One region of the Streptomyces ficellus genome, then DNA from elsewhere that is predicted to be linked to it. Evidence: riboswitches for the same ligand, from Rfam matches in the RefSeq annotation. Region 1 holds a riboswitch; each other region holds the start of a gene.
What was found. A riboswitch is a leader RNA that binds a small molecule or an ion and turns the genes downstream of it on or off. The one in region 1 is predicted to bind cobalamin.
Positions count from the first base shown of each region.

Region 1 (6,841 bases):
TTCCTTCCGTGTCGTCGCCGGCGGAGCCGGGCGCGGCGGTCCTGCCGCGCAGGGTGAGCAGGAGCGGAGGCAGCAGCAGGCACTGCGCGGCGGCCAGCAGCCAGAACCAGCCGGTGTGCCCGGACCGTTCGCCGAGGCCGTACACCTGCCCGCCCAGCACGCCGGCGGCACACGCCCCGAGCCCCGCGGCCAGCCGCTGCTGGCCGAAGACCACCGCGTCCGAGCGCGGACTGCGGCGCAGCGCCTCCAGGTCGTTCTTCAGGAACAGGACGATGTCCCCGAGGGTGATCAGCGCCCCGCCCGCCAGCAGCGCCGGCCGGGTACCGATCGCCAGCACCGCGAGCCCCGCGGCGAGCCCGGTGAACCCGGCCGCCAGGGCGAGGGCGTACGGCATCCGGCGGATCAGCCCGGACGCGAGCGGCTGCACCACGATCACCAGGACGAAGCAGAGCAGCAGCACCACGCTGTAGAACTCCGCCGACGCCCGCCGCACGGCGTACACCGCCAGGAAGTGCTGGAAGTGGAAGTACAGGTAGAACGCCAGCGCGTTGGCCGCGAACGGCAGCGCCGCCACCCCGGACAGCAGTCCCTGACGGGCCGCACCCGCGGCCGGGACGCCGTCGCCCCCGGCGGCCGGCAGCCGCGCGTGCCCCGCCGTCACCACGGCGAACAGCACCACGACGACCAGGAAGAGCGGGCCGGGCGACGACAGGACGAACGGCCCGGCCACCAGCGGACCCAGCGCCATGCCCGCGTTGAGCGCCGCGTTCCCCGCCGACAGGAACACCGGGCGCCGCTCCTCGTCCACGCCGTGCACCAGGTACGCCTTGTTCGCCGGCAGGTAGAGCGCGGCGCCGCAGCACGTCAGCACCAGCGCCACGACCGCGACCGGCGGCCACACGAGGCACGCCAGGAAGCACCCGAACCCGGCCGTGCGGACCGCCAGGGCCCACAGCATCGTGCGCCGCAGACCGATCCGGTCGGCCAGCGCACCACCGAGGACCCCGCCCGAGAACTGCACCAGCGACGCCACCGCCAGGACCACACCGACCGTGCCGAGCCCCATCCCCAGCCGCTCGTGCAGGAACACCGACATGAACGGCAGCACCATGAAACTGCCGAGCGGGATGAGGAACGAACTGAGCAGCAGGAAGCGCGGCGGGCCGGCCGGCGTCGACAACGCGGCCCGCAAGCCCCCCGCGCCCCTGGACGGTTCAGCCACCGGGGCCCCGGCTGTCCCGTGCGGCCCCGACAGGCCCGGTGACGTCCCGGTCCTCCGGTGCGGCCGCGACCGGACCGGTCAGGACCCGGACGGCGTTCGCCGCCGCCACCGCGCAGTGCGTGGCCAGTTCGGCGGTCTCCCCCTCCGCGTAGACGATGCCCGCGTACCCGCGGCTGTCCCCGAGGTGCTCGATCCGGTCACCGACCCGCTTGACCGGGTACCAGGCGGGCGCGCCGGGCATGTCCGCCAGCCGGTCGAGCCCCTCGACGCCGGTGAACGTCCCCGGCTCCCGCGGGTAGCCGAGGACGAACGCGACGGCCGGCCCGCCCGGCAGGCGCGCGTCCATCAGGGCGGGCCGCCGGCCCAGCGCGCATTCCACCATCGCCGTGTACACGTTGACCCCGAGCGCCCGGCACATGCCCTCGCCGACCAGGGCGCCACCGATGCGCGGGTTGACCTCCACCACCTCCGGCCCGGCGGTGGTCAGCGCGAACTCGACGTGGGCGAACCGGTCGGTGTAGCCGATGGCGGCGAGGACCTCGCCCAGCCAGCCCTCCAGCGCCGCCCGCCGCGCCTCGCCGAACGCCACCGGGAACGCGGTCACCTCCTCGCGGAAGTGCGGCTCGGGGGACATCTGCCGGCTGGAGACACCCAGCAGCCGGGTCCGCCCCGCCCAGGTGAGGGTCTCGGCACTGTAGACCGGCCCGGTGAAGTACGGCTCCGCGAAGAGCCGGCCCGTCAGGCGCCGCGCCGCGGCCTCCTCCAGGGCGTGCTCCAGCTCCCGCTCGTCCCTGACCAGCCAGACGTTCTGGCTGCCGGTACCGGCGGTGTCCTTGAGGACGGCCGGCAGCCCCACCTCCTTCAGGACCAGGGCGCCCAGGCCCGCCCTACCGTGCCCCCGCCCGCCGTCCGCCTCCACGGCGCCCGCCCGGGACAGGCCCGCCCGGTGCAGCCGGTCGCGCACGGCGGCCTTGTCGCGCGTCAGCCGCAGCACGCCCGGTTCGAGCCCCGGCAGGCCGAAGCGGGCGGTCAGCTCCGCCCCGACGAGGGTCCAGGTGTCCGTGGAGCTGATCAGACCGCGCAGGCCGGGCGTGGCGTCGAGCTGTCCGGCCACCCGCTCGGTGTCGAACGTCTCGGTCGTCACGACGTCGAGGGCGCCGGCGGGCAGGCGCTCCAGCTCGTGGGCGTAGTACGCCGGGTCGCGGGTCAGCAGCCGCAGCCGCTCGCCCAGCGCGTCCGCCGCGCGCACCAGGTGGCCGAGTCCGAACGTCAGGGCTTCCAGGCACACCACGGTCATGCGGCGGCCTCCTTCCAGTGCGCCGGGCAGGGCGTGCGGTTCCACGCCATGACGGACCAGGGCATGGACATCGCCTCGGGACTGTCCACCTCGACGGGCTTCAGCGCGGCCGGGTCCAGGGCCTGCGCGTGCCGGGCGTGCACCTGCTCGACGTACCGGTGGCCCGTGTCGGCGCCGATCACCAGATGGAGCCGGTCCGGATGGCGCCGCGTCTCGTGCGTGGCGGTCAGGTAGGCGGCGCCCGTCGACAGGCCCGCGAAGACGGCGTGGTCGCGCAGCAGGGCGACCGTGCCGGACAGGGCGTGGGTGAAGTCCATCCAGTGCACCGCGTCGTAGAGGTGGTGGCGCACGTTGTCGAACACGATCGACGAGCCGATGCCCGCGATGATCGCCTCGGGATCGTGGTGGTCCTGGCTGCCGAACGTGACGCTGCCGAACGGCTGGACGCCCACCAGCCGCACGTCCGGGTCGCGGCGGCGCAGGTGTTGCACGATCCCGCCCGTGGAGGCCCCGGACCCGACGCCGCCGACGACCGTGAGCGGCCGGTCCGGCGCCGCCGCCGCGAGCTGGTCGGCGACCTCCCGGTAGCCCAGGTAGTGGACGTCGTCGTGGTATTGGCGCATCCAGTGGACGTCGGGCCGCTCGGCGAGGAGCTCCCGCACCCGCCGCACCCGTAACTCCTGGTCCAGCTTGAGGTTCCGCGACGGCCTGACCTGCTCGACGGTCGCGCCGAGGACCTCCAGTTGCGCCAGGGTGGTCGCGTCGACCGTGGTCGACGCGACGATGTGGCAGCGCAGGCCGTAGCGGTGGCAGGCCAGCGCCAGGGCGTGGGCGTAGATGCCGCTGGAGCTGTCGACCAGGGTCTGCCCCGGCCGGATCACGCCCCGGTCGAGCAGGTTCCCGACGGCGGCGAGGGCGGAGTAGACCTTCATCGACTCGAACCGGATCAGGACCATGCCCTCCGACAGCCGGACGAGGTCCGGCCTCTTGAGGGCGTCGGCGATGTGGGGGTGTATCACCCGTATCCTCCTTGGGCGAACGAACACTGGTGGCCGAGCGAACGGAAGAACGCCGACACGTCGTCCTTGACGAACGGGTCGGGGCGGCGCGTGAAGAGGAAGCCGGCCAGGGAGCCGGTGTGGGCGACGAAGACACCGTCCGCCCCGAACTCCCCGCGATGCGCGAGCAGGGCCTCGAACGTCCGCTTCGGCAGCACCTCCTGCGACAGCACGGCACTGTCCGTCGCCGCCCGGGCGACGGCCGCCGGATCGGCCGCCGAGAACCCCTTCAGCAGGTCCGTCAGACAGCGCCCGTACTCCTCCGCCCTGCGCCGGTAGTGGCGCAGCAGCAGAGGTGTGACGGCGGAGGTGTCCACCGTCCCCGGCTCCGTGACGTAGGCCGTGTGGAAACCCACCGACCGCCCCAGCCGGCGCACCACCCGGTGGCGGGCGCTGAGGTACAGCGCGAACTCGTCGAGGAACACACTGTCGGCCCGCTCGATCGACGACAGGATCGCGGTGACCGCGGCGGGGTCGTACGGCAGGGAGAAGACGCGGAACAGGCAGCGCAGCGTGGCGACGACGTCCGCGGTCGAACTCGCCATCCCCACCCCCACGCGCAGATCGGAATGGGCGCTCAGCCGGCCGGGCGGCAGCACCAGCCCGAACCGGTCCAGGAACAGTCCGGCGGCCGCCCGGGCCTTCTCCCCGAGCGGCGGCGCGTCCCGAGGGCCGGCCGGGGTGTCCTCCCCGGGCGTGAAGTACACCCAGGAGTGCAGCTCCACCGGGAACGAGACGATGGCGATGTCCCGTTCCCCCGCCCCGTGCCGCAGGGGGCCCTGGTACAGCTCGCCCAGCGTGCCGTGGCACACCCCGGCCGAGACGCGCCCCGGGCGGGCGGGAACGGAGGACGGGGGGTGCGGCGGGGCGGGGACGCCGGTCACGGCCGTCTGCGAACGAGCCGGCGGCCCGCCCGGATGGGATGTCTCGGGGGCACGAACGCGCTTCCTCCCTCGTCGTCTCGACCCCGGGGGAGCGCACGGGCGAAGCGCGTCCGCCGCGCACCCGCGCGTCGGACCGCGTACACCGCTGACCCAGCCCTCGAGGCCACCGCGAACAGCGCGTGCCGTACCGCACGCGCGCGACCGGCAGGTCTTCGGACTCGTGGGCGCCTGCTGCCGGGTTCCGGCAGTCACCTACTGGCCGTCGCTTCCCGGACCGCTGGATGGGGTCCAGTGCTCGTTGACGGCGTTCGTTCCCACTCACCGCTGCGGGACAGTCCCGGATTCCCACCGGGTTCCCTCTTGCGACGCGCCACCCGCAAGCGGTGACGCGAACCGATCGCGTTCCTCAGCGTAGGGGCACCCGCCCCGCCCCGACAGGGCCACCCCCGCCGTTGGCTTGTTTGCGCCCGCCGCGGCCGTGCGGGCCCGCGTCCCCACCGCGTTGTACCGTGGCGCTCGGTCCGGGACGGACCGGACCGGTGCGGGACCGACGAAGGGGGAGGCCCTGATGAGGGTCAAGGATTTCGACCATGTGGTGCTCAATGTCGAAGACGTGGAGCGGTCACTGGAGTTCTACTGCGGGCCGCTCGGCCTGGAGCCGGTACGGGTCGAGGAGTGGCGGGCGGGCAAGGTGCCGTTCCCGTCCGTGCGGGTCACCCCGACGATGATCATCGACCTGTTCGCCCGCGCCCGCGGCGAGTCGAACGTCGACCACATCTGCCTGGTCGTCGACCCCCTGGACTGGCAGGAGGTCATCGACTCGGGCACGTTCGACGTCGTGGAGGGGCCGGTCAGCCGCTTCGGAGCCCGGGGCTGCGCCCAGTCCGTCTATGTGAAGGACCCCGACGGCAACACGGTCGAACTGCGCTGGTACCCGCAGGACGCCGCGGACTGACGCCCGGACCGGCCGGCCGTCACCCGAGGTCCGGGCCGGGCGCACAGCACCCGTCCCCGCGCAGGGCGCGGCCGACGGCCGCCCAGTCCTGCCCGGCCGGCCCGGTCCGGTCCCCGCGCGACCGGACCTCCGGTGCGGCGAACGCCCCGACGAGCGCGGCCCTCTCGTACGGCACCCCGCCCTTGAGCACCGACACCGTGCGCACCAGCGCGTCGAAGTCCGTGAACGGGTCGCCGTCCACCACCACGAGGTCCGCGACCCGGCCCACCTCCAGGGTGCCCAGGTCCCGGTCCAGGGCGAACGCCCGCGCGGGCAGCCGCGTGGCCGTCGCGAGGGCCTCGGCCGGCGACAGGCCGCCCAGGTGCAGGGCCCGCAGGTTCAGGTGCAGCGACAGGCCCACCGGCACGATCGGCGCGTCCGTCCCCAGCGCCACCAGTCCGCCCGCCGCGAGGACCCGCCGGTACACCTCCGTCTCCGTGCGCAGCGCCGCCAGCCGGGCCTCGCCCGGCGGCAGCGCGGCCAGCTCCCGTACCAGCGCGGAGTCCCACGGCGGCATGACCGACACGACCCGGTCGTCCCGGGCGAGCCCGGGGTCCGCGCCCACCAGCCACATCGCCGGGAACGGCGTGGCGATCAGGGTGAAGTCGGTGCCGGCGGCCGTGTACAGCTCCCGCAGGTCCTGGTAGGCCCGGCCCGTCGCGGTCACCGCGTGTCCGGACTCCCCGCGCTGCGTCGCCGACAGGTGACTGGTCATGTCCTGTCCGGTCTGGAGCCCCGGCGAGCAGAAGTGACTGCCCACGCGCACCCCGAGCCGCTCGTGGGCGAACCGCGCCGCCTCCTCCATCACCCAGCCCGGCGCCCTCACGTACGTCTTGACCACGTCCCAGTCGAGCGCGGCACCCCGCTCCAGGGACCGGCGCAGCCCCGCGCGCGTGCGGTGCGCCCGGCCCATGCTGTAGGCCACCCGGGAGCCGTCCAGCAGCTCGCCGCAGCTCAGCAGCCGCGGGCCGGCCAGCAGCCCGGCGTCGGCCGCCTCCCTGATGCGGGCCTGCTCGTGGGCGAACCCGCCGAGCGACACGGCCGTCGTGACGCCGTAGGCCAGCTGGCACGCGGTCTGCCGGCCGCCGTACGTGTACTGCCAGGGGTGGCTGTGGGCGTCCCACAGGCCGGGAAGCACCGTCCGGTCCGAGGCGTCGACCCGCCGCGCCGCCGACCGGTCACGGCCGGACCAGTGCGGTTCCACCGCCGCGACGCGCCCGCCACGCACGACGACGTCGACGTCCTCCCGCACCGACGACTCGTCGCCCGTGCCGTCCCAGAACCGGCCGGCGCGCACCACGGTGTCGGCGGCCCCCGCCCGCCGGTAGTCCAGCGGGACCCGCACGGTACGCGTGCCGCCGCCGTCGACGGCGGTCAACCGCAGCC
Region 1 is NZ_CP034279.1:6,631,644-6,638,484, forward strand. Features, by position in the region: gene EIZ62_RS29835 (MFS transporter) at 1-1,222, opposite strand, end outside; gene EIZ62_RS29840 (ATP-grasp domain-containing protein) at 1,215-2,519, opposite strand; gene EIZ62_RS29845 (cysteine synthase family protein) at 2,516-3,538, opposite strand; gene EIZ62_RS29850 (GHMP family kinase ATP-binding protein) at 3,535-4,461, opposite strand; cobalamin riboswitch at 4,648-4,874, opposite strand; gene EIZ62_RS29855 (VOC family protein) at 5,030-5,416, shown strand; gene EIZ62_RS29860 (amidohydrolase family protein) at 5,436-6,841, opposite strand, start outside.

Region 2 (6,841 bases), 170 kb from region 1:
CGACCTCCTCCAGGGACGAGCCGCCCGGCACGAGGTCCAGCATCGAGAGCCGGTAGATGAGGATGAAGTCCGGGCCCACCCGCTCCCGGGTCCGGCGCACGATCTCCAGCGGGAAGCGCACCCGGTTCTCGTAGGAGCCGCCCCACCGGTCCTCGCGCCGGTTCGTCCCGGCGGCGATGAACTCGTTGATCAGGTAGCCCTCGGAGCCCATGATCTCGACGCCGTCGTACCCGGCGGACTTCGCCAGCTCGGCGGCGCGCGCGTAGTCCTCGATCGTCTGCTCGATCTGCGCGTCGGTCAGCTCGTTGGGTACGAAGGGGCTGATCGGCGCCTGGAGCGCGCTGGGCGCGACCAGGTCGGGGTGGTAGGCGTACCGCCCGAAGTGCAGGAGCTGCATCGCGATGCGCCCGCCCGCCGCGTGCACCGCGTCCGTCACGACGCGGTGCGCGGCGGCCTCCTCCTCGGTGGTCAGCTTGGCCCCGCCCTCGTAGGGCCGCCCGGCGTCGTTGGGCGCGATGCCGCCGGTGACGATCAGCCCGACGCCGCCGCGGGCCCGCTCGGCGTAGAAGGCGGCCATGCGCGCGAAGCCGTTCTCGGCCTCCTCCAGCCCCACGTGCATGGAGCCCATGAGCACCCGGTTGGGCAGCGTGGTGAACCCGAGGTCCAGGGGTTCGAGCAGGTGCGGGTACGGGGCCGGGGCCTGGGCCTGGGTCGCAGTCATGGGGGCGCCTCCTCGCGCGATGTCGTCGCCCCAGTTGTAGACGACCACGGAGGCCTTGTGCAACAAGTTGCATAAGGTTCGGCACGTGACCTGCACAACGCGCACGGCAGACCCGCCCTGGCGGTGACGCGTCCTAGCGGTCCGTGACCGCCGCCGCCCACTCCTCCAGCTCCTCCGGGGTGCGCGGGCCCGCCTCCCCGGGGCCCAGCAGGCCCCGGTCGCGGAGCACCCGGGCCACCGCCATTCCCCAGGGGCGGCGCAGCCGGGCGGCGTCCAGGAGCGCCTGGTCGGCGAGGAGCCCGGCCACCGGGCCGGTGCGCAGGCCCTCGGAGGTGAGGACCGCCGCGTCGTCGGCCCAGCGCAGCGCGAGGTCCACGTCGTGGGTGGCCATGACGACCGTCGTTCCGGAGGCGCGCAGCCCGTCCAACACGGCCAGCAGCCGCTCCTGGCCGTGCGGATCGAGCCCCGCGGTCGGCTCGTCGAGGACGAGCACCCGGGGATGCATGGCGACCGCTCCCGCGATCGCGGCCCGCTTGCGCTGGCCGTACGACAGCAGGTGCGTCGGCCGGTCCTCCAGCGCCGCGATGTCCAGCGCCTCCAGCGCCTCGCTCACCCGCTCCCGCACCTCGCGCTCCGTGAGCCCCAGGTTCATCGGCCCGAACGACACGTCCTGGCCCACGGACGCGGCGAACAACTGGTCGTCCGGGTCCTGGACGACCAGCTGCACCGTCGTCCGCAGCCGGGTCAGCCCGGCCCGGTCGTACGACACGTCCCGCCCCTCCAGGCGCAGCCGCCCGCTCACCGGCCGCAGCCCGCCGCTCAGCAGCCGCAGCAGCGTCGTCTTGCCGCTGCCGTTGCGGCCGAGCAGCGCGACGGACCGCCCCGCGGGCACGGCGAAGCCGATGTCCCGCAGCACGGCGGGGCCGTCCTCGTAGGCGTAACCGGCGCCGACGAGTTCCACCACGGCGGAAGCGTTCATGACAGGAACCTCTTCAGGACGAAGGTGAGGGCGACGAGCCCCGCGAGCAGGGCGCCCGTCGCGGCCAGGAACCGCCCGGAGACCGCGGTCCGCGGCACCAGCACCCGCAGGGTGCCGTCGTAGCCGCGGCCGGCCAGCCCCGTCTGGAGCCGCGCGGCACGGTCGAAGGCCCGGACGAAGGCCGTCGCGCCGAGACCAGCGAGGGACCGCCAGGCGGCCGCCCTGCTCGTCAGCCCCAGGCGCGCCGCCTGCGCCTGCCGGACCCGCCGGACCGCGTCCAGCAGGAGGAAGGCGATCCGGTACATCACGAGCGCCACGTCGACGACCGGCGCCGGCACCCCCGCCCGCGCCAGCCGCGGCAGCACGTCGGAGACCGGTGTGGTGAACGCGAACAGCAGCACGCCCAGCGAGGCCGCGGACGTACGCAGCAGCAACTGCCCGGCGTGCAGCGGTCCGTCGGGCGCGAGCGAGACGAAACCGCCCGCCCCGCCCACCTGGAACAGCAGCGGAACCGCCCCCGTCACACAGAAGCCCAGCGGGACGCGCCACGCCCGCCACAGCTGCCGCGCGGCGACCCCGGCCGGGCCGAGCAGCACCACCAGGGCCGCGGCGGCGACCAGCACGGCGCCCGGCCAGGGCGGCAGGCACACGGCCAGTACCGTCAGGCCGAACCCCAGAGCGGCCTTCTCGCACGGATGACGGCGGCGCCAGCGACTGCTGTGCGCCGCCGCGTCGATCGGCAGCACCGGGCGGCTAGGCGGAGGGCTGCCGGTCGCCGGCGCCCGGGGCGTCCGCGCCGTGCGCCTGGTCGTCCCCGGCCTGCTCCCGGGCCCGGGTCTCGCCCTGCCGGCGTCCGCGCCGCAGCCCGAAGTAGTACGCGAGCACACCCGCGCCGATGGCGGCCTGGAGCGCGAACAGGGCCGACTCGACCTCGCCGGACGGCGGCTCGTACAGCGGGCTGAACCACGGCTCGTAGTCCGGCTCCAGCTCGGTGATGGCCGTCTCCGCCTGCGCGTCGGCGCCCGCGAACGGCTCCTCCTTGTGGTCGCCCATGCCCAGCGCGAGCGGGAGGACGGCCAGTGCGACCACGACGAGCAGCAGCAGCGTGTTGATCCTGGCGTTACGGCTCATCGGGCCACGGCCTCCTTCGAGTTCTTCGCCGGCTTCGCCGACAGGACGCCGAGCCGGAGCAGGTCCCCCTTGCTCGACTGCGTCAGCAGGCGCATCACCAGCACGGTGAGCAGGCCCTCGCTGACCGCCAGCGGGATCTGTGTGACCGCGAAGATGCCGCCGAACTTCGCCAGCGCGCCGGCGAAACCGCTGCCCGGGTCGGGGAACGCCAGCGCGAGCTGCACGCTGGTGACGCAGTACGTGGACAGGTCGGCGACGAACGCCCCGAAGAACACGCTCACCATCAGCGGCGCGCCGAAGCGGCGCAGCAGCCAGTACGTGGCGAAGCCCGCCCACGGCCCGGCTATCGCCATGGAGAAGGCGTTGGCGCCCAGGGTGGTCAGGCCGCCGTGGGCCAGCAGCAGGGCCTGGAAGAGGAGCGTGATGGTGCCCAGCACCGCCATGATCGGCGGCCGGAACAGGATGGCCCCGAGCCCCGTGCCGGTCGGGTGCGAGCAACTGCCCGTCACCGAGGGGATCTTCAGCGCGGAGAGGACGAACGTGAAGGCACCGGAGGCGCCGAGGAGGAGGGTCGACTCGGGATTGGCCCTGACCTCACGGGTCAGGGCGCGGACGCCATGGGCGACGAACGGAGCGGCGGCGACGGTCCAGGCGACCGCGTGCGCAGGGGGTAGGTACCCCTCGGCGATATGCATGATGTGGGAGACCCTCTCCAGCACCTCGTGGATGGACAACGCGCCCCGGCCGGTCTCCTGGCTGACGGGATGACAGAGGATGCCGCCGCGGCCCCGCCTTCCCGGACCCGCGGTCTCCCGCGGTGTTCCAGTGGCTTCCCGGAGGGGTGGAGCCGGACTTCCCGATCACAGTGGCGAGGGCCGCACCGGTACCGCACCGGTTTCCCGAACACCAAGGCCCTGCGACAGTAGTGCGTTGACCAGGTACATCACAACCCGCGCGGCGACCGGGAACGTCACACCCGAAACGGGACCGGGCCGGGGCCGGGACCGCGGCCGGGGCCGCCACCGGGCGTCACCGCCCGCACCACCCCGCGCCTCCGGCCGCGCTCCCGGTCGCGCCCTCGTCGTCAGCCCTTGCGGTAGCCGTACGCCTCCGCGGCCGCCGTCGCCACCGCGTCCAGGTCGCCGCCCGCCGAGGCGGTGACCACCGCGGCCACCGCGCCCTCCACGAACGGCGCGTCCACCAGCCGGGTGCCCGGGGGGAGCTCGTCGCCCTCCGCCAGCAGGGCCTTCACCGTCAGGACCGCGCTGCCCAGGTCCACCAGGACGGCCACGCCCGCACCGCCGTCGACCGCCGTCGCCGCCTGCGTGATCAGCTCCGCGCTGGTGCCGAGCCCGCCGTCCGGAGTGCCGCCCGCCGCCGCCACCGGCGCGGTCTCCCCGCCACCGGCGAGACCCCGGGCCAGGTCCGCCACCGAGGACGCGACCCGGGCGCTGTGCGACACCAGCACGATGCCCACCCGCGCGGTCACCGCGCCGCCTCCGCCCCGGCGAGGGCGCCGATCAGCAGGGCGGACGACGTGGCCCCCGGATCCTGGTGCCCGACGCTGCGCTCACCGAGGTAGCTGGCCCTGCCCTTGCGCGCCCGCATCGGAACGGTCGCCAGGGCGCCCCGGTCCGCCGCCTCGGCCGCCGCCGCGAACGACGCGCCGAGCGACTCGGCCAGCGCCTCCACGGCCGGCTCCAGCGCGTCCAGCATCGTCTTGTCCCCGGCCTTCGCCCCGCCGAGCTGCGCCACCGCGGCCACGCCCACCCGCAGCGCCTCGGCCAGCTGCACGGGCGCCACCTCGGCGGCGTCCCCCAGGGCCTTCCCGGTGCGCCGCAGCAGCGTGCCGTACAAGGGCCCCGAAGCACCGCCGACCGTCGAGATCAGCTCCCGCCCCGCGAGCACCAGCACCGCGCCCGGCGTCCCGGCCGGGTCACCCTCCAGGGCCTTGACCACCGCGGCGAATCCCCGCTGGAGGTTGGCCCCGTGGTCGGCGTCCCCGATCGCCGAGTCGAGGTCGGTGAGCCGCCCGGCCTCCCGGTCCACGGCGGCGGCCGCGCCGGTCATCCAGCGCCGGAAGAAGTCCGCGTCGAGCATCACGCGCCTCACACTCCCCATCGCAGGGCGGCCGTCCGCACCGGTGCGTCCCACAGCCGCAGCAGTTCCTCGTCCGCCTGGCACACGGTCACCGAGCACCCCGCCATGTCGAGCGAGGTCACGTAGTTCCCGACGAGCGTACGGGCCACGGTCACGCCCCGCTCGCCCAGCACCCGCTGCACCTCGGCGTTGAACCCGTACAGCTCCAGCAGCGGTGTCGCGCCCATGCCGTTGACCAGCACCAGCACCGGCCCGCTCGGCCTCAGGTCCTCCAGGACGGCGTCCACCGCGACGTCGGCGATCTCCCGCGACGTCATCATGGGCCGCCGCTCCCGGCCCGGCTCGCCGTGGATGCCGATGCCCAGCTCCAGCTCGCCCGGCGGCAGGTCGAACGTCGGGCTGCCCTTCGAGGGGGTGGTGCAGGCGCTCAGCGCCACCCCGAAACTCCGCGAACTCGCGTTCACCCGCCGGGCGATCGCCTCCACCCGCTCCAGGGGCGCGCCCTCCTCGGCGGCCGCACCGGCGATCTTCTCCACGAAGAGCGTCGCGCCGGTCCCGCGCCGCCCCGCCGTGAACGTGCTGTCCGACACGGCCACGTCGTCGTCGACGAGGACCCTGGCGACCTGCACGCCCTCGTCCTCGGCGAGTTCGGCGGCCATCTCGAAGTTCAGCACGTCGCCCGTGTAGTTCTTGACGACGAACAGCACGCCGTGCCCGCTGTCCACGGCGGCGGCCGCCCGCACCATCTGCTCCGGAACGGGCGACGTGAACACCTCACCGGGGCAGGCCGCCGCCAGCATCCCCGGCCCCACGAACCCGGCGTGCAGCGGCTCGTGCCCCGACCCGCCGCCCGACACCAGGGCCACCTTCCCCGCCACGGGCGCGTCCCTCCGTACGACGACCCGCCTCTCCACGTCCACGGTGAGTTCGGGGTGCGCGGCGGCGATCCCGCGCAGCGCGTCGGCGACGACGGTCTCGGGTACGTTGATCAGCATCCTCATGGATACCTCCTGGTGAGTCTGGCAGGCATGGGACCGAGCAGGCTTTTCGCGGGCCAGGATGGGTGAGAGAGACGATTGATCTTGGCGGTTCGCGGCGCCCGGGGGCGGCTCCGCGTGGTACCGAGACCGACCCGTTGGCGTCGTTCCTGACTATCCGTCAGGATGGGCCTGCGCTGCGTCCTCTTTGCGTTTGTGCATGATGGAGCGATTATCGGCGTGGGGATGCGTTCGCGCACCGGTGCGTCGTGGCCGGAAACGGCCGACTCCATGCCGACAGGCTTCAGGTCATGCCTGCGCGCTCGGCGGCGACCGACTGAACGGCGAGTGCCGTGCGGGGATGCGTGCTCGAAAGGCGAGCCACGGATGAGCCCGCAGGGAATACGGTCCGTGGCTGTGGACTTCCGGTGAGGAGTCCGTTGCGGCGTCCTGGGGAAGCGATGCGCGATGGGGATGTCGGGCGGGGCGGCGGACACAGCGGGTATCCGGTACGAGGACCGGTGGACCGCGCGCCCGGAACCCCGCTGCCCGAAGTCGCCGACGGAAAGACCTGGGTTGCTCGCCATCGCCCACCTGGACGCTGTCAGTCCGTACAGCGGTCGCACGGCGGATGCCGTCGAGACCGTTGAAGTGTTCTCGCTCAACTCTCGGTTGCGCCGAACATCAAGGTGCTCTTGGCGGCGCACGAGCGGCGGGATTCCCCGAGGGGGAGCCGACCGAAGCGTCGGTGCGCGACGCACTCACCGTGGGACTCACCGTGGGAACGGTCCCGACAGCCTGAGCCCGAACGCTTCGACCGGCAGGGCACCACCGGCGGTGCCGCGCCCGGTCGGCTCAGCGCCCCACGACGTCCCTCGCTACCCGGCAGCCACGACCGGGCCGGCCGTGACCTGAGGACTGTTGGGGAGCAGC
Region 2 is NZ_CP034279.1:6,804,392-6,811,232, forward strand. Features, by position in the region: gene EIZ62_RS30555 (NADPH-dependent 2,4-dienoyl-CoA reductase) at 1-721, opposite strand, end outside; gene EIZ62_RS30560 (energy-coupling factor ABC transporter ATP-binding protein) at 855-1,700, opposite strand; gene cbiQ (cobalt ECF transporter T component CbiQ) at 1,697-2,446, opposite strand; gene EIZ62_RS30570 (energy-coupling factor ABC transporter substrate-binding protein) at 2,454-2,831, opposite strand; gene EIZ62_RS30575 (energy-coupling factor ABC transporter permease) at 2,828-3,526, opposite strand; cobalamin riboswitch at 3,557-3,757, opposite strand; gene dhaM (dihydroxyacetone kinase phosphoryl donor subunit DhaM) at 3,916-4,320, opposite strand; gene dhaL (dihydroxyacetone kinase subunit DhaL) at 4,317-4,931, opposite strand; gene dhaK (dihydroxyacetone kinase subunit DhaK) at 4,940-5,932, opposite strand; gene EIZ62_RS30595 (antibiotic biosynthesis monooxygenase family protein) at 6,787-6,841, opposite strand, start outside.
Region 2: linked by a shared signal. The riboswitch ahead of EIZ62_RS30575 (energy-coupling factor ABC transporter permease) and the one ahead of EIZ62_RS29850 (GHMP family kinase ATP-binding protein) in region 1 are both predicted to bind cobalamin.

Region 3 (6,841 bases), 4.2 Mb from region 1:
ACCGTGCTGACCATGATCGCGTACCAGCTGTGGCACCGTGACCAGCGCGCCCGTGCCAAGGCGCGCACCGAGTCCTCGGCCGGCGTGCCCGCGCAGGGAGGTGCGTCGAAGTGAAGGACGGCGTGAACGGCGTCGCACTCGCCGTCTTCATCTTCTTCTTCCTGGCCGTCACGGTGATGGGCTTCCTGGCCTCCCGCTGGCGCAAGGCCGAGAACGAGCACAGCCTGGACGAATGGGGCCTGGGCGGCAGATCGTTCGGCACCTGGATCACCTGGTTCCTGCTGGGCGGCGACCTCTACACGGCGTACACCTTCGTCGCCGTCCCGGCGGCGATCTACGCGGCGGGCGCGGCGGGCTTCTTCGCCGTGCCGTACACGATCCTCGTCTACCCCCTGATCTTCACGTTCCTGCCGCGCCTGTGGTCGGTGTCCCACAAGCACGGGTACGTCACCACCTCGGACTTCGTGCGCGGGCGGTTCGGCTCGAAGGGCCTGTCGCTGGCGGTGGCCCTCACCGGTCTGCTCGCCACCATGCCGTACATCGCGCTCCAGCTGGTCGGCATCCAGGCGGTGCTGGACGTGATGGGCGTGGGCGGCGGCGAGAACACGCACTGGTTCATCAAGGACCTGCCGCTGCTGATCGCCTTCGGTGTCCTCGCGGCCTACACGTACTCCTCCGGGCTGCGGGCGCCCGCGATGATCGCCTTCGTCAAGGACACGCTGATCTACATCGTCATCGCGGTGGCGATCATCTACATCCCCATCAAGCTCGGCGGCTTCGACGAGATCTTCAGCAAGGCCGGCGAGGCGTACGCGCAGATCAACCCGGCGACCGACAAGCCGCGCGGCTCGCTGGTACCGCCGGAGATGGGCCAGTGGGGGTACGCGACCCTGGCGCTCGGCTCGGCGCTGGCGCTGTTCATGTACCCGCACTCCATCACGGCGACGCTGTCCTCGCGCAGCCGTGACGTGATCCGCCGCAACACCACGATCCTGCCGCTGTACTCGCTGATGCTGGGCCTGCTCGCGCTGCTCGGGTTCATGGCGATCGCGGCGGGCGTGAAGGTGGACAACGGCCAGCTGGCCATCCCGCAGCTGTTCGAGAACATGTTCCCCGACTGGTTCGCGGGCGTGGCCTTCGCGGCCATCGGCATCGGCGCGCTGGTCCCGGCGGCCATCATGTCCATCGCCGCGGCGAACCTGTTCACCCGCAACATCTACAAGGACTTCCTGAAGCCGGACGCCACCCCGGAGCAGGAGACCAAGGTGTCCAAGCTGGTGTCGCTGCTGGTGAAGGTGGGCGCGCTGGCGTTCGTCCTCACCATGGACAAGACGGTCGCCATCAACTTCCAGCTGCTCGGCGGCATCTGGATCCTCCAGACCCTGCCGGCCCTGGTGGGCGGCCTGTTCACCCGCTGGTTCCACCGCTGGGCGCTGCTGGCCGGCTGGGCGGTCGGCATGATCTACGGCACGGCGGCGGCGTACGGGGTCGCGAGCCCCACGCAGAAGCACTTCGGCGGCTCGTCCGCCGAGATCCCCGGCATCGGCGAGATCGGCTACATCGGCCTCACCGCGTTCGTCCTCAACGCCGTGGTCGTGGTCGTCCTCACCTTCGTCCTGAAGGCGGTCAACGCCCCGGACGGCGTCGACGAGACGTCCCCCGAGGACTACACGGCCGACGCGGGCGACCCGGGCGTCAAGGTGGAGCTCCCGAAGGTCACCGAGGGCGCCGGGCACTGACCGTGCACTGACCCATCCGCGTACGACGGGCCGTCACGTCTCCGCCATGGAGGCGCGGCGGCCCGTTCGTTGTGCACTCTGGCCCCATGGACATCACCATCAGGGCGGTACGACCGGCGGAACACCGGGCGCTCGCGGAGGTCACGGCCGGGGCGTACCTCGGCGACGGCCTGCTGGCCTTCGGGGAGAGCGACGAGTACCTGATCGAGCTGCGGGACGTGGCCCGGCGGGCCGCCGGGGCGGAGGTGCTGGTCGCCGTCGGGGCGGACGAACGGGTGCTCGGCGGGGTGACGTTCGTCCCGGCGGGCGGCGGGCCGTGGGCCGAGCTCGCGCGGGACGGCGAGGCGGAGCTGCGGATGCTGGCGGTCGCCCACGACGCGCGGCGGCGGGGCGCGGGCGAGGCGCTCGTACGGTCGTGCGTGGAGCGGGCGCGGGCCGTGCGGGGGTGCCGCCGGCTGGTGCTGTCGGCCCAGCAGTCCATGCGGGCGGCGCACCGGATCTACGACCGGCTGGGCTTCGCCCGTACCCCGGAACGGGACTGGCAGCCGGTCCCGGGCGTCACTCTCGCCACATACGCGCTGTCCCTCTAACACTCCGGCGACACAACATGTGGGGGGTTCCTCAACGGGCGCCCCCCACATGTATGCTCGTCCTCGCTGTCGCCGCAGGGGAATCCGGTGGAAATCCGGAACTGTCCCGCAACGGTGTGTTGGTGTGCCTTTGTGTACGTACGAGTCCGAAGACCTGCCGACAGCGCACCCGGTCCGTCCGGTCCGGGTGCCCAGACGTCCGGGTCTCGCGGAGTGGGCCGGTGGACGCGGTGCCCTGCGCCCCCGTGTGCCCGGGCGTGCCCGCTCCCCCGCCCGCGTCCGCGGTGGCCCCGAGCCGAGCGAGGGAGAGCCCCCACGTGACCATCGCGCCAGCCGATCCGGTTTCAGCGATCGAGAGCGACGGAAGCGACGGACCCGGGACCGCGCTGCTGCGGACCCTGACCGACCTCACCGCCGACCTGCCCGACACCGACCCGGGCCGGGTCGCCGCCGCCGCGCTGCGGGGCCGGCACGCCGGCTCGGACGAGGCGGAGTTGCGTGAGCTGGCCACCGAGGCGGCCGCCGGGCTGATCTCGGAGGACCCCGCCTACTCCCGGCTCGCGGCCCGGCTGCTGACCCGGACCATCGCCGAGGAGGCGGCGGGACAGGGCGCCGTGTCGTTCACGGCGTCGGTCGCCGTGGGGCACCGCGAGGGCCTGATCGCCGACCGTACGGCCGCGTTCGTCGAGCTGCACGCGGAGCGGATGGACGCGACCGTCGACCCCGAGGGCGACGACCGGTTCGGCTACTTCGGGCTGCGGACGCTCTACTCGCGCTACCTGCTGCGCCACCCGATCACGCGCAAGGTGATCGAGACGCCGCAGCACTTCATGATGCGGGTGGCGGCGGGCCTCGCCGAGGACGACTCGGTACGGGCGCTGGACGACGTGACGGCGCTGTACCGGCTGATGAGCCGGCTCGACTACCTGCCCTCCTCCCCCACCCTGTTCAACTCCGGTACGCGCCACCCGCAGATGTCCTCGTGCTACCTGCTGGACTCGCCGCTGGACGAGCTGGACTCGATCTACGACCGCTACCACCAGGTCGCGCGGCTCTCCAAGCACGCGGGCGGCATCGGCCTGTCCTACTCCCGCATCCGGGCGCGCGGTTCGCTGATCCGCGGCACCAACGGGCACTCCAACGGCATCGTGCCGTTCCTGAAGACGCTGGACGCCTCCGTCGCGGCCGTGAACCAGGGCGGGCGGCGCAAGGGCGCGGCGGCCGTGTACCTGGAGACCTGGCACGCGGACATCGAGGAGTTCCTGGAGCTGCGGGACAACACCGGTGAGGACGCCCGGCGTACGCACAACCTGAACCTGGCGCACTGGATCCCGGACGAGTTCATGCGCCGGGTCAACGCCGACGCCGACTGGTCGCTGTTCTCGCCGGCCGACGTGCCGGAGCTGGTCGACCTGTGGGGCGAGGAGTTCGACGCCGCGTACCGCGCCGCCGAGGCCAGGGGGCTGGCCCGCAGGACGATGCCGGCGCGCGAGCTGTACGGCCGGATGATGCGCACCCTGGCGCAGACCGGCAACGGCTGGATGACGTTCAAGGACGCCTCCAACCGCACGGCCAACCAGACCGCCGAGCCGGGCCACACGGTCCACTCCTCCAACCTGTGCACCGAGATCCTGGAGGTCACGGACGACGGGGAGACGGCCGTCTGCAACCTGGGCTCGGTCAACCTGGGCGCCTTCGTGTCCGGTGACTCGATCGACTGGGAGCGGCTGGACGAGACCGTCCGCACGGCGGTGACGTTCCTCGACCGGGTCGTCGACATCAACTTCTACCCGACCGAGCAGGCGGGCCGCTCCAACGCCCGGTGGCGGCCGGTCGGCCTGGGCGCGATGGGCCTCCAGGACGTCTTCTTCCAGCTGAAGCTGCCGTTCGACTCCCCCGAGGCGCGGGCCCTGTCCACGCGCATCGCCGAGCGGATCATGCTCGCCGCGTACGAGGCGTCCGCCGACCTCGCCGAGCGCAACGGCCCGGTGCCGGCCTGGGAGAAGACCCGTACCGCCCGCGGGGTGCTGCACCCGGACCACTACGACGTGGAGCTGAACTGGCCGGAGCGGTGGGACGCGCTGCGGAAGCGGATCGCCACCGTCGGCATGCGCAACTCGCTGCTCCTCGCCATCGCGCCGACGGCGACCATCGCCTCGATCGCGGGCGTGTACGAGTGCATCGAGCCCCAGGTGTCCAACCTGTTCAAGCGCGAGACGCTGTCGGGCGAGTTCCTCCAGGTCAACTCCTACCTGGTGGACGAGCTGAAGCGGCTCGGCGTGTGGGACGCGCAGACGCGCGAGGCGCTGCGCGAGGCCAGCGGCTCGGTGCAGGGCTTCACCTGGATCCCGGCCGAGGTGCGCGAGCTGTACCGCACGGCGTGGGAGATCCCGCAGCGCGGCCTGATCGACATGGCGGCCGCCCGCACCCCGTTCCTGGACCAGTCACAGTCGCTGAACCTGTTCCTGGAGACGCCGACCATCGGCAAGCTGTCGTCGATGTACGCGTACGCCTGGAAGCAGGGCCTGAAGACGACGTACTACCTGCGCTCGCGCCCGGCGACCAGGATCGCCCGTGCCGCGGCCCGCGCGAGCGTCCCCGTACCCGCGCAGGCGACACCGGAGGACGCGGTCGCCTGCTCCCTGGAAAACCCCGAGTCCTGCGAGGCCTGCCAGTAATGACCATTCCGAACAACGAGAAGAACCTGCTCGACCCGGGCTTCGAACTGACCCTGCGCCCGATGCGCTACCCGGACTTCTACGAGCGCTACCGGGACGCCATCAAGAACACCTGGACGGTGGAGGAGGTCGACCTCCACTCCGACGTCGCCGACCTCGCCAAGCTCACCCCCGGCGAGCAGCACCTGATCGGCCGGCTGGTGGCGTTCTTCGCGACCGGCGACTCGATCGTCGCGAACAACCTGGTGCTGACGCTCTACAAGCACATCAACTCCCCCGAGGCGCGGCTGTACCTGTCGCGGCAGCTGTTCGAGGAGGCCGTGCACGTCCAGTTCTACCTGACGCTGCTCGACACCTACCTGCCCGACCCGGAGGACCGCGCGGCGGCCTTCGCGGCCGTGGAGAACATCCCGTCGATCCGCGAGAAGGCGCAGTTCTGCTTCCGCTGGATGGACTCGGTGGAGAAGATCGACCGGCTGGAGACGAAGGCCGACCGCCGCCGGTTCCTGCTGAACCTGATCTGCTTCGCCGCGTGCATCGAGGGCCTGTTCTTCTACGGCGCGTTCGCCTACGTGTACTGGTTCCGCTCGCGCGGCCTGCTGCACGGTCTGGCGACCGGCACCAACTGGGTGTTCCGCGACGAGACCATGCACATGAACTTCGCGTTCGAGGTCGTCGACACCGTCCGCAAGGAGGAGCCGGAGCTCTTCGACGACGAGCTGCGGCAGCAGGTCACCGACATGCTGAAGGAGGCCGTCGAGGCGGAGCTGCAGTTCGGCCGCGACCTGTGCGGTGACGGCCTGCCGGGCATGAACACCGAGTCGATGCGCCAGTACCTGGAGTGCGTGGCCGACCAGCGCCTGACGCGCCTGGGCTTCGCCCCGGTGTACGGCTCGGAGAACCCGTTCTCGTTCATGGAGCTCCAGGGCGTCCAGGAGCTGACGAACTTCTTCGAGCGCCGCCCGTCCGCCTACCAGGTGGCCGTGGAAGGTTCCGTCGACCTCGACGAGGACTTCTGACGGGCCTCGGCGCCACCCGGCTCGCCGCCGCCGGGGCGGCCGTGCTGACCGTCGCCGCGGGCCTGGGTGCCAGGTCCGCGGCGACGGGCGTCCCCGGGTACGCCGGTGACGTGCTGTACACCGTGCTGGTCGCCGCCCTGGTGGTGCTGGCCGCGCCCCGGCTGCGGCCGGTGGCGGCGGCCGTCACCGCCTTCGGGCTGTCGTGCGCGGTGGAGCTGTTCCAGCTGACGGGCGTTCCGGCCGCGCTGGCCGCGCACAGCCGGATCGCGCCGCTGGTCCTCGGGACGTCGTTCCACGCCCCGGACCTGCTGTGGTACGCGGTCGGCGCGGCGGCCGGCTGGGCGGTGCACGCCGCCGCCCGCCGCGCGGCCCGGCGGTCAGATGCCGCAGCTTGAGGCGGACCAGAAGCGGCTCGCCCGGTGGTCGAGGTGGGTGTGGTCGCCGTGCCCGGGGTAGCCCGGGCCGAGGATGCCGTTGAAGCCGTGGTTGCGGGCCTGCTGGGCGAGCCGGCACAGGGAGTGCGGTCCGGCTCCCAGGTCGGCGGCGTCCCCGTACAGGTGACGGCTGCCGGACGCCCCGCCGACGGCGTCGTTGCAGGCGTGCGAGCGGAACCCGCTGGTGACGGTGATCGGCTGGTCACCGAGGGCGTGCCGCAGGGCCTCCAGCTTCCACATGGTGCGCAGCGCGTGGGACTTCGCGGTCGCGGCGCTGACGGCTCCGCCCGCCCAGGTGCTGTTGCAGTCGTTCAGCTCGGCGTAGGAGAAGTGGACCGGCGTGCAGTCGTCGTCCTGGAGGGCGTAGAGCTTGCTGAAGGT
Region 3 is NZ_CP034279.1:2,476,365-2,483,205, forward strand. Features, by position in the region: gene EIZ62_RS10550 (DUF3311 domain-containing protein) at 1-114, shown strand, start outside; gene mctP (monocarboxylate uptake permease MctP) at 111-1,739, shown strand; gene EIZ62_RS10560 (GNAT family N-acetyltransferase) at 1,826-2,329, shown strand; cobalamin riboswitch at 2,383-2,505, shown strand; gene EIZ62_RS10565 (ribonucleoside-diphosphate reductase subunit alpha) at 2,647-5,007, shown strand; gene EIZ62_RS10570 (ribonucleotide-diphosphate reductase subunit beta) at 5,007-6,026, shown strand; gene EIZ62_RS10575 (ribosomal maturation YjgA family protein) at 6,068-6,421, shown strand; gene EIZ62_RS10580 (D-Ala-D-Ala carboxypeptidase family metallohydrolase) at 6,404-6,841, opposite strand, start outside.
Region 3: linked by a shared signal. The riboswitch ahead of EIZ62_RS10565 (ribonucleoside-diphosphate reductase subunit alpha) and the one ahead of EIZ62_RS29850 (GHMP family kinase ATP-binding protein) in region 1 are both predicted to bind cobalamin.

Region 4 (6,841 bases), 900 kb from region 1:
ACGGGCAGCTCGACCATGCGGGCCGCCCGGGCCGACGCGGCGCCGGTCCCGTGCGGGCCGTCCGGGCAGCCGGGATCGGGCGCGGCGGGGTCACAGCTGAAGCGGCAGCCCGCGACGACGGACACCTCGGGCAGCAGGTCCGCCAGGGCCCGCACCGCCGTGCTCTTCGCCGTGCCCTTCTCGCCCCGGACGAGTACACCGCCGACCGCCGGGCTGACCGCGTTGAGCAGCAGCGCCAGCCGCAGGTCGTCCATGCCGACGACGGCGGTGAACGGGTATCGGGTGCTCATGCTGTGATCACTCCCTCGAGTGGTTTCCCTCCGGACGCGGAGGAGTTGCCGGCCGGGACGTACGCGATGCGGGGGGCCGCCGTTCGACCCGCCCGGGTCGTCATGGCGCCCCCGGCGGAACGAACGGCAGCCCGGCCGGGGCACCCCGCTCGATGAGCTTCCAGAGCGCGTCGGTGTCCGCGTGCTCCTCGATCAGGTCACCCAGCCGGTCCAGCTGCTCCTCGCGCAGCGCCCCGAACGACGTCCCGGGCGCCGGCACGAACCGTCTCCCCGCCGCCCGCGCCACCTGCGCCAGGAACGCCCGCCGGAAGCCGTCGCTCTCCAGCGAGCCGTGCCAGTGCGTGCCCCACACCGCCCCGACGCGGCACCCGTCCAGGAACGGCTCGCCGCCGCGCACGTCGGCGACACCGTGGTGGATCTCGTACCCCTCGACCCGCTCGCCGAGAGCCTCGCCGACCGGCCGCGCCAGTGTCTTCTCCGGCGCGAACCGCACCCGCACCGGGAGCAGCCCGAGCCCCTCGACCGCACCGGCCCGGGACTCCACCTCGTCGTCGATGTGCTCGCCCAGCGCCTGGAAGCCGCCGCAGATGCCGAGCACCGGGCGCCCCTCGGCGGCCCGCCGCGCGATCGCCTCCGCGAGGCCCCGCTCGCGCAGCCACGCCAGCGCCCTCACCGTCCCGCGCGTCCCGGGCACCACCACCAGGTCCGCGTCGGCCAGCTCCTCCGGCCGGTCCACGAACCGGACCACCACGCCCGGTTCGGCGGCCAGCGCGTCGACGTCCGTGAAGTTGGACATCAGCGGTACGGCGCAGACGGCGACCCGCAGCACGTCCTCGCCGGCCGGCGGCGCGACGACCGACTCGCGGACCGCGCCGCGCAGCGACACCCGCAGCCCGTCCTCCTCGTCGATGCCGAGCCCGTGCGCGTACGGCAGGACACCGAGGGTCCGCCGGCCGGTCAGGTCCAGCAGCATGTCCAGGCCCGGCTCCAGCAACGTCACGTCACCCCGGAACTTGTTCACCAGATAACCCGCGACCAGCTCCTGGTCCTCCGGCGCCAGCAGCGCCGTCGTACCGAAGAACTGCGCGAACACGCCGCCCCGGTCGATGTCGCCCACCACGACCACCGGGAAGCGGGCGGCGCGCGCGATGCCCATGTTGACGATGTCGGTGCGCCGCAGGTTGATCTCCGCCGGGCTGCCCGCGCCCTCGCAGATGACGGCGTCGTACGTGCTCCGCAGCTCCTCCAGGCACTCCACGACCGTGCCGAGCAGCGCCTGCTGGCGGCCGCCGTGGTAGCCGCGGGCGCTCAGCTCGCCGACCGGCTTGCCCATCAGCACGACCTGGCTGGAGCGGTCGCTGCCCGGCTTGAGCAGCACCGGGTTCATCAGCGCGGTCGGCTCCACGCGCGCCGCCTGCGCCTGCATGGCCTGAGCCCGCCCGATCTCCGCGCCCTCGCGCGTCACGAACGAGTTCAGGGACATGTTCTGCCCCTTGAACGGCGCGACCTTCACGCCCTGCCGCACCAGCCAGCGGCAGATGCCGGCCGTGACGACGCTCTTGCCCGCGTCGGACGTGGTGCCCGCGACGAGCAGCCCCCCACCCCGCTTCATGTACGCCTCCGCCTCATCGCCCCGAACGCCAGCCGCCCGCCCGCGCACACCGCGAGGGTCAGGGCGCTCACCCGGCGCGACAACCGCACCGCCCGCTCGATGTCCGCCACCTCCACCGCCCGGCCCGCCGCGTTGAGCACCGGCCGGTGCTCGACGCGCCCGCCGTACGACAGCGTCCCGCCCAGCCGTACACCCAGCGCGCCGGCGAACGACGCCTCCACCGGGCCCGCGTTCGGGCTCGGGTGCTTGTCCGCGTCGGCCCGCCAGGCCCGGACCGCGCCGCGCGGGTTCCCGCCCGCGACCGCGGCCAGGGCGGCCGTCAGCCGGGCGCCCGGCCAGCCGGCCACGTCGTCCAGGCGCGCCGACGCCCAGCCGAAGCGGCGGTACCTCGGGGACTTGTGGCCCACCATCGCGTCGAGCGTGTTCACCGCCCGGAAGGCCACCAGGCCCGGTACGCCGCCGACCGCGCCCCACACCAGGGCGCCGACCACGGCGTCGGAGGTGTTCTCGGCGACCGACTCGACGACCGCGCGGGCGATGCCGGGGCCGTCCAGGGACTGCGGGTCCCGCCCGCACAGGTGCGGCAGCCGTTCGCGCGCCACCTCCAGGTCGCCGGCGGCCAGTGCGCCCCCGATCGCGCGGGCCTCGCGCCCCAGCGTCGTACCACCGACGACGGCCCACACGGCGGCCGCGGTGAGCGCGGCGGGAACGGCGCCCCGGTCGCGTACCGCCCGGCTGACGAGCACCGCCGCCCCGGCCGCGCCCCCGGCGCACACCACGGAGTGCAGTGCGCCCCACGCGCGGTGGTCGCGCCACAACACGCCCTCCACCGCGCCCGCGGCGCGCCCGAACGCGGCGACGGGGTGCCCGCGGCGGGGGTCGGCGAGCAGCAGATCGGCGGCCAGCCCGGCGGCGGCGCCGTACGCGAAGACGCGGTCACCGCGCATGGGTTCTCGATGTGCTGGGTGCTTCCGGGGCAGCGCGAAGGCAGCCGGGCATGGTGATGTCCTCACTCAGGGTCCGCGCCCTGGCTCGACGTGACCGGCGACGGGAGTTCCTGACTCATCCGCCCGTCAGGGCGAACTCACAGTGGCGGGACCGCGCCGGAGTCGCACCGGCTTCCTCACCTGCCGCCGTAATGGCCCCGGCAGTCCACCACGCCCCGCGAACGCCCGTCAACTCGCTGTTGACCTGCGGCGGGAGGTTGTGCCGAGGCACACACCGGCGTACGACGGCGCCCCCGGAACGACATGTCGTTCCGGGGGCGCCGGGGGAGAGCCGGGGGAGACCCGATCAGGTGACGATCAGGAAGATCCCGTACGCCACGGCCGCCGCGCAGAGCGCGAAGCAGGCGTAGGCACCCGTGCGGGCGAGGGTGGCGGAGCCCCCGCCGGCGGAGGCGGTCTCCTGCTTGGAGAGGCCGACGATGCCGAGGGTGAACAGGCCCACCAGTGCGACGGTGGCCAGGAGGCTGACCCCGAAGACGGAGCCGAGAGCTGCCCAGTCGATCTTCATGCTGTTCTTTCCTTACACCGTGGCGGCGGGAGCCGGGGCGTGGGACGTCGAGTTCGCCTCACCCGCCGGGGCGGGGATGGTGGCCTTGAGCTCCTCGGCGGTGACCGCGACGGCACCGGCCGGGGGCGGCGGGGTGACGGCCGCGATCGCGGTGGTCACGACGCCCGCGGGCTCCTCCTGCTCCACCTCGTTGACGTTGGTGTGGTCGACGACCTGGCGGCGGGAGATGAACCAGATCGCGGCGCAGGAGGCGACCAGGAAGACCGCGACGGCGGCGACGCCCCAGTCACCCTGCTTGGTGACGTACTCGGAGGCGGCGGCGACCAGGCCGGCGGCCGGCAGGGTCAGGCCCCAGGCGACGAACATCCGGGTCGCCGTCGACCAGCGGACCACGCCGCCCTTGCGGCCGAGGCCCGCGCCCATCACGGCGCCGGAGCAGGAGTGCGTGGTGGAGAGCGAGAAGCCCAGGTTGGAGGAGGCCAGGATGACGGCCGCCGCGCTGGTCTGGGCGGCGAAGCCCTGCTGCGGCTGGAGGTCCGTGAGGCCCTTGCCCATGGTGCGGATGATGCGCCAGCCACCGAGGTAGGTGCCGAGGGCGATGGCCAGACCGGCGGAGACGATCACCCAGACCGGCGGGTTCGAGCCGGGCACGAGGACGCCTCCGGCGACCAGGGCGAGGGTGATGATGCCCATCGTCTTCTGCGCGTCGTTGGTGCCGTGGGCGAGGGAGACCAGACCGGCCGAGGCGATCTGGCCGGCGCGGTAACCCTTGCGGCCGGTCTTCTCGTCGACGTGCTTGCCCGCCTTGTACGTCAGGCGGGCGGCGAGCATCGCGGCGATGCCCGCGACCAGCGGGGCCGCGACGGCCGGGATCAGGACCTTGGTGACGACCACGCCGCCGTTGACGCCGCCGATGCCGACGGAGGCGACGGTGGCGCCGACCAGGCCGCCCATCAGGGCGTGGGAGGAGCTGGACGGCAGGCCGACCAGCCACGTCAGCAGGTTCCACAGGATCGCGCCGACGAGCGCCGCGAAGATCACTTCTGGTGTGATGCCGTCCTCGGTGACGAGTCCGCTGGAGATCGTCTTGGCGACCTCGACGGACAGGAAGGCGCCGACCAGGTTGAGCACGGCGGACATGGCCACCGCCGTCTTGGGCTTCATCGCGCCGGTCGAGATGGTGGTCGCCATCGCGTTGGCGGTGTCATGGAAACCGTTCGTGAAATCGAACACGAGAGCTGTCACGACCACAATGGCGAGCAGCAGCGTGATGTGTTCCATTTACCCAGGCAATCGTTCGACGTCAGTGGCACGGCGAACGTAAGCAACCTGAGTGAACGGAAGGTGAACTGGCTCGGGCGCCATGGTGACCCCAAGCGGGGTGCGGTCATTCCGCTTACGCCCCCGGGCGTGAGGTCGGGGCCGGAAAACCGGGCGATTCCGGCACCCCGCCCCGTCTCCTCACGGCCGCGCCGTGGCCCGGCGCCGACCCGCCGACGAGACATGGATCACTCGTGCCGGACCCGCCCGGTGCCTGACAGGATCGGGTGCATGACACAGGACGCGATCGAGCGGGCATGGGACGCACTGGTCGGCACCGCCCGCAGGACGGTGACGGACGGGCTGGTCGTCGGTACCTCCGGAAACGTTTCCGCACGGGTGGGGGACCTGGTGCTCGTCACCCCCAGCGGCGTGCCGTACGACCGGCTCACCCCCGCCGACACCGTCGCCGTCGACCTCGACGGCACCCAGGTCCGCGGCCGGCTCGCGCCCACCAGCGAACTCCCCATGCACCTGGAGATCTACCGCCGCACCACGGCCCGCGCCGTCGTGCACACCCACGCCGTCCACGCCACCGCCGCGTCGACCCTCGTCACCGAACTCCCACCGATCCACTACATGGCCGCGGCCCTCGGCGGCCCCGTCCGCGTCGCCCCCTACGCCCTGTACGGCACGCCGGACCTCGCCGCCCACATGATGCGCGCCCTGGACGACCGCACCGGCTGCCTCCTGCGCAACCACGGAACGGTCACCTACGGCGACACCCTGGACCAGGCCTACGACCGCACGGCCCAGCTGGAGTGGATGTGCCGCGTCTGGCTCACCGCCACCTCGGCACCCGGCCACACCCCCAGCCTCCTGTCCCCCGCCGAACTCCACGAAGCCGCCACGAAGCTCTCCGGCTACGGCCAGCCCCACTGACGGCCCCGCCGGTCTCGTTCTGGGCTCGCCCCGCTGGGCCCACCCTCGCCCCCGTTGTGGCCAGTCGTCCCGCTGGGCGGCTCCCACCCCCGCCCACCCGTTGTGGGCAATCGTCCCGCGGCCGCTCCCACCCCCGCCCACCCGTTGTGGGCAATCGTCCCGCTGGGTCCCCCCCCACCCTGTTGTGGGCAATCGTTCCGCAGGGCGGAACGGGTGGGCACAACGGGCCGGCGGGGTGCCTGTTCCCGGTTCGCCCGGTGGGCGGTGCGGATACGCACGGTGGGTGGGGGGCGTGGCCCCTCCGGGCTCGCCTCCTCGGGGCCGGCGGCCTCGAGTTACGAGGATGGGAGCCCCGGTAACGCCGCCGGTCCCCTGCGGGGGCGACCCTGCACGGCCCCACCCCGGTGCGTCGCCGGGCGCGGGGCGGTGGGTGGGGGGCACGGCCCCACCCTGGGTACGTCGCCGGGTGCGCGACACCCCGGCGGGGGGCGCCCACTGGCATCCGCACCCGCACGTCACCACACTGGAACGGTGCGCCCCGCTACAGCGACGGCAGCGGCCGTCACCACACTGATCGGTGCCGGCGCGGCCGCGGTCGCGGCCGGCCGGTACACCAGCAGCGCCGCGCTCAAGGTGCCGTCCGGCCGGCCCCTGCCCGGCGAGCCCCGGCTCACCGTGCACGCCACGGCCGCCGGGCAGGTCACCCTGACCCGCTGCCTCGCCTCCCGGCGCCCCGGGACCTACGGGCTGGCCGGCCCGGACGTCCACGCCGTCGTCGGGCCCGTCCTGGACGACGTACCGCACAGCGCCGACACCGTCGTACGCCGGCTCGAACGGGTCGTCGGCGGCCGGCTCGAACCGGGCAGCCGGGTCAGGTTCACCCCGCAGCTGCACACCGGCACCCCTGCCTCGGCGCTCGGCCTGGAGTACAGCGACATGGAGGTGCAGGGGGAACTCGGCGCCCTGCCCGCCTGGTTCGTCCCCGCCTCCCGCTCCACCTGGGTCATCGCCGTCCACGGCATCGGCACGACCCGCGAGCACCCGCTGAACCTCATGACGTTCCTCAACCGGATGCGCCTGCCGGTCCTGGACCTCGCCTACCGAGGCGACCCAGGAGCGCCTCGCCCCGCCGGCGGACTGGGCCACCTGGGCGACTCCGAATGGCGCGACCTGGACGCCGCGATCCGCCACGCCGTACGGCACGGCGCCGAACGCGTCATCC
Region 4 is NZ_CP034279.1:5,732,960-5,739,800, forward strand. Features, by position in the region: gene EIZ62_RS25635 (putative cobaltochelatase) at 1-290, opposite strand, end outside; gene EIZ62_RS25640 (cobyric acid synthase) at 391-1,902, opposite strand; gene EIZ62_RS25645 (cobalamin biosynthesis protein) at 1,899-2,849, opposite strand; cobalamin riboswitch at 2,935-3,074, opposite strand; gene EIZ62_RS25650 (hypothetical protein) at 3,196-3,417, opposite strand; gene EIZ62_RS25655 (inorganic phosphate transporter) at 3,430-4,698, opposite strand; gene EIZ62_RS25660 (class II aldolase/adducin family protein) at 4,969-5,619, shown strand; gene EIZ62_RS25665 (alpha/beta hydrolase) at 6,151-6,841, shown strand, end outside.
Region 4: linked by a shared signal. The riboswitch ahead of EIZ62_RS25645 (cobalamin biosynthesis protein) and the one ahead of EIZ62_RS29850 (GHMP family kinase ATP-binding protein) in region 1 are both predicted to bind cobalamin.